2 regions of the Pseudoblastomonas halimionae genome follow, and region 2 is predicted to be linked to the other one. Evidence: predicted binding sites of a transcription regulator. Region 2 holds the regulator's gene; the other holds the start of a gene.

Region 1 (2,393 bases), 130 kb from region 2:
GAAAGGCTGAGCCGGGTGCATCCCAAGTGGAAGACACCGCATGTCGTCACCGCGATGACCGGAACGATCGTCGCGATTGCGGCGGCATTCTTCCCGGTCGGACAGCTCGCCGACATTGCCAATGCGGGTACGCTCTACGCGTTTCTGATGGTCGCGGTAGCCGTGATGGTGCTGCGACGGACCGATCCGGAGCGGAAACGCTCGTTCCGTGTTCCTGCCCTTTGGTTGGTCGGTCCGGCGACCGTGATCGGCTGCGTCTTCCTGTTCTTCAACCTTCCGGTGGCGGCGATGCTCGTCTTGCCGATATGGTCGGCGCTCGGGATGCTGATCTATTTCGGCTATAGCCGCCGACACAGCCATCTTGGGTTGGGCACGATCGAAGTGCCCGAAACCGAGCTTGCCGACATCGAGCCGGAAGGTCCGCTCAGCTGATACAAGAAGGGCCGCGATCGTCTCGCGGCCCTTTTTCTGACTCAGAAAGTAATTTGGATCAGAGGTCGACCTTGTCGACATGCTTCTCTTCGGCGTCGTCGTGGACGTTCATGCCGAGCGCCATCTTGGCCACATTGAGGAGGCCCATCTCGCCGCTCCAGATCTCGGCATCGCCGAGGTCCATGCGCAGGAACAGCAGTTCGGGGTCATCCTTGCCACCGTCGTACCAGGCTTCGACGAAATTGCTCCAGAACTGGTCGAAACGCTCTTGGCTCGTTTCCTTCGTCAGCGTGCCGTCGAAACGGGCGTACATGTCATGGCCCTTGCCCTGGAAGGTCGCTTCCACCGCGCCCAGTTTGGCGAAATCGCTGTGGATGTGGGTGAAGAACCAGATCGAGCTGTTCGCATCCTTGTCGAGCTGTGGGCTCATCGGAACGGCAGTGCCGCTCTCGTTCTTGCGCTGAAGGAAAAGGAACGGCGAATCGGCGAGCGATTTCCAGAAAGCTTTCTTCAGTTCGTCGGGGTTGCCCTGTTCGGTCTTCATCAATGTGTCTCCGTTTGAATGTGTATTTGAAACACACCATGGGGCCGCAATGTTCCATGCCGGTTGGTGGAGCGAGTGTGCGGAAGGTCGAAGCGACCGGGAAACAAAGGACTAGCCAAACCGAAAGCCAGAACATATACAGAACACGTGTCGCAAAAATCCATCATCGATCGCCTCGCCATCCTCGCCGATGCCGCGAAATACGATGCCTCCTGCGCGTCGTCGGGCACCGCCAAGAAGAACAGTCTGGGCGGCAAGGGTATCGGCTCGACCGAGGGGATGGGGATTTGTCATGCCTATGCGCCGGACGGGCGCTGCATCTCGCTGCTGAAGCTGCTGCTGACCAATCACTGCATTTTCGATTGCCACTACTGCATCAATCGCAAGAGCTCGAATGTCGAGCGCGCGCGCTTTACGCCGCAGGAAATCGTCGACCTCACCCTCAGCTTCTATCGCCGCAATTATATCGAAGGTTTGTTCCTCTCCTCGGGCATCATCAAAAGCTCGAACCACACGATGGAACAATTGGTCGAAACCGCGCGGATCCTGCGCGAGGAGCATGACTTTCGCGGCTACATCCATCTGAAGACCATTCCGGAGGCCGATCCCGAGCTCGTGCATCAGGCGGGGCTCTATGCCGATCGCGTGTCGATCAATGTCGAACTGCCGACCGATAGCGGCCTGGTGAAACTCGCGCCCGACAAGAACGCGCAACAGATCGAAGGCGCGATGGGGGGTATGAAGATGGCGATCCGTCAGGCGAAGGACGAGAAGAAACGCTTCCGTCACGCGCCGCGCTTCGCGCCCGCTGGACAGTCGACCCAGATGATCGTGGGTGCAGACGCCGCGACCGATGCCGATATCGTCGGCAAGGCGAGCAGGCTCTACGACAATTTCCGTCTGCGCCGGGTCTATTACAGCGCTTTTTCGCCGATCCCCGATGCGAGCGCGGTCCTGCCTCTAAAGCGCCCGCCGCTCATCCGCGAGCACCGGCTCTACCAGTCCGACTGGCTGATGCGGTTTTACGGCTACCAGCCAAGCGAGGTGATGCAGGCGACCGAGGCCGATGGCAATCTGCCGCTCGATATCGACCCTAAGCTCGCTTGGGCGCTCAAGTTTCGCGAGCGCTTTCCGGTCGACGTGAATCGCGCGAGCCGCGAGGATTTGCTGCGAGTGCCGGGGCTGGGGGTGAAGGCGGTGAACCAGATCGTGGCTTCGCGCCGCCACCGCACCTTGCGGCTCGACGATGTGGCGCGTCTGACGGTGTCGATCACCAAAGTCCGTCCCTTCATCTGCGCGCTCGACTGGCGTCCGGTCATGCTGACAGACCGCGCCGATTTGCGCGCGCTCCTCGCGCCCAAGCGTGAGCAGCTGGAATTGTTCTCGGCGTGAACGCTCTCCAGCCAGTCGAACACCA
Region 2 (2,393 bases):
GCCGTAGCTGCTGAACTCGTCGGTGTGGATTTCGGTGTGCGGCTTCACATTCTCAAAGATGTGACCCTCTAGCGTAACCTTGCCACGGTTCGGGATGACGCGGGTAATCACGTTGCCGCCGCGCTGTAGCATGGCGAGGATCGCGGTCTTGTTGCCCTTGTAGCCCGTCCCCATGCCCTTCGCGACGCCGCCGTGATAGGTTTCGTCGATCTCGACCGTCACGAAAGGCCCGCCCAGCGGTTCGTCACCGTCAACAATCGCCATGTATTTGCGGATTTCATGGCACATGCGCCACGCCGTTTTGTAGGTCACGCCGATCTGGCGTTCGACCTCCTTGGCCGCGACACCGCTGCGCGAGGTGGTGAACATAAACATGACGTGGAACCAGTCGCGAAGGCTGGTGCGCGTCCGGTGGAACGGTGTTTCAGCGGTCGGATAGATCTGGTGGCCGCAATGCTCGCAAGCATAGGAGCGGCGGGCCTTAACACGGTAGAACTTCGCATCCTTGCCGCACTTGTCGCACTCGTGACGCTCGCCAAAGCGCACCAGTTTGAGGTGTTCCAGGCAGCTTTCCTCGGTCGGGAAGCGGTCCTGAAATTGGCGGAGTGTGGGGGCTTTCGTTTTCATGCTCATTATGTAGCACAAAGCACTACTTGTCGCAAGGGGATAATCCCCTCGCGCTTGACGTGTGCTGAAAAGTTGCCTAATTGTTCCTTGTTCGTTCACTCAAGGCGGACCGATCAAGGGAGGAGCGATTGCTCACTCGCAAACAGCATGAATTGCTTGGTTTCATCCAGGCGCGGCTCGAAGAAACGGGAGTTTCGCCCAGTTTCGAGGAAATGAAGGACGCGCTCGATCTGAAATCGAAGTCCGGCGTCCATCGCCTCATTTCCGCGTTGGAAGAGCGCGGGTTCATTCGCCGCCTGCCCAACCGGGCGCGCGCGCTCGAAGTGATCCGGCAGCCCGAAGATGCGGTGGCCGCGGTCGGGGCAAAGAAACCCGCCAGCCCGCCATCGATCAAGATGCCGGAAACCACGCCGCAGCCCGCCAACGACGTGATCGAGATTCCGCTGCACGGCCGGATCGCGGCCGGTGTGCCGATCGAGGCGATGGAAGATTACCAGACCCTGCCCGTGCCCGCCGCGCTGCTGGGTGCCGGCGATCACTTCGCGCTCGAAGTGTCGGGCGATTCGATGATCGAGGCCGGGATTTTCGACGGCGATTATGCGCTGGTGAAACGCACCGATACGGCGCGCGACGGCGAAATCGTGGTGGCGCTGGTGCGCGACGAGGAAGCCACGCTCAAATATCTGCGCCGCGAAAGCGGCCGCGTGCGGCTCGATCCGGCCAATGCGGCCTACGAAGCACAGGTCTATGACGCCAACGAAGTCCGCGTCCAGGGCAAGCTGGCAGGGCTTTTGCGCCGCTACAACTGAGCGTCGCTACCACCGGGCGCCCGTATCATCGAGCGCCGGGACAGACATGAAGAAGGCCGCCGATCCGATGGGATGGGCGGCCTTTCTCATTTGCGTTCACTGCAACGAGTGGGGAAGGCCCTAATCGGGCTTCTTTGCCACCCCAACCATCGCCGGGCGGAGCAGGCGATCGCGCAGCATGTAGCCCGCCTGCATTTCCTGCACGATCGTGCCGGGTTCGGCATCGTCGGTCGGCACTTCCATCATCGCCTGGTGCTGGTTCGGATCGAGCGGCAACCCGACCGCGGCAATGCGGCTGATCCCGTGCTGGGCGAAGACCTTGTCGATCTCGCGCTGGGTCGCTTCGATGCCTTCGATGAAGCGCTTCGACTTGTCGTCTTCGCGCAGGGCTTCGGGCACGTGGTCGAGCGCGCGCGACAGATTGTCCGCCACCGACAGGATATCGCGGGCGAAGCCGGTCGCGCCATATTGCCGCGCATCGGAGACGTCCTTTTCAAGCCGCCTCCGCACGTTCTGCGTTTCGGCGCGCGCGTAAAGCACGTCCTGCTTGCTGGTTTCGAGATCGGCGCGCAGCTGGGCGAGCGCTTCGGAAAGGTCGCCCCCCTCGCCCTCGGCCTCCGCCGCCTCGTCATCGCCCTCGAGCATGTCGTCGGGTACGCCGCGCAGTTCTTCCTGCACTTCGGGATCGGGCGCATCCGCGCCATTGGTGTCGTTCTGGTTGGTCATACTGCTCTTAACTGATGAGTTTACTGAGCGAATTCGCTGTGAAATCGATCATGGGGACCACGCGGGCATAATTCAACCGCGTGGGGCCGATCACACCCAGCACACCCACCACTTTTCCCTCGCGATCGCGATAGGGCGCTGCGACCACCGAGGAGCCCGACAGCGAGAACAGCCGGTTTTCCGATCCGATGAAAATGCGCGTCGCGTCGGCCTCGCGCGCATTGTCGAGCA

What was found. The regulator LexA, encoded in region 2, represses DNA repair genes until DNA is damaged. The targets are predictions, from matches to a motif close to GTTCCNCNCTTGTTCT.
Region 1: GRI68_RS04380 (putative DNA modification/repair radical SAM protein) is a predicted target of LexA. The motif match lies at 1,106-1,121, and genes of this name have one in related genera.

What each region holds. Positions count from the first base shown of each region.
Region 1 covers NZ_WTYR01000001.1:903,585-905,977, forward strand. Annotated here, with positions in the region: gene GRI68_RS04370 (amino acid permease) at 1-432, shown strand, start outside; gene GRI68_RS04375 (pyridoxamine 5'-phosphate oxidase family protein) at 491-976, opposite strand; gene GRI68_RS04380 (putative DNA modification/repair radical SAM protein) at 1,124-2,368, shown strand; gene GRI68_RS04385 (UdgX family uracil-DNA binding protein) at 2,365-2,393, shown strand, end outside.
Region 2 covers NZ_WTYR01000001.1:1,033,298-1,035,690, forward strand. Annotated here, with positions in the region: gene GRI68_RS05010 (IS1595 family transposase) at 1-627, opposite strand, end outside; gene lexA (transcriptional repressor LexA) at 756-1,436, shown strand; gene grpE (nucleotide exchange factor GrpE) at 1,557-2,162, opposite strand; gene hrcA (heat-inducible transcriptional repressor HrcA) at 2,170-2,393, opposite strand, start outside.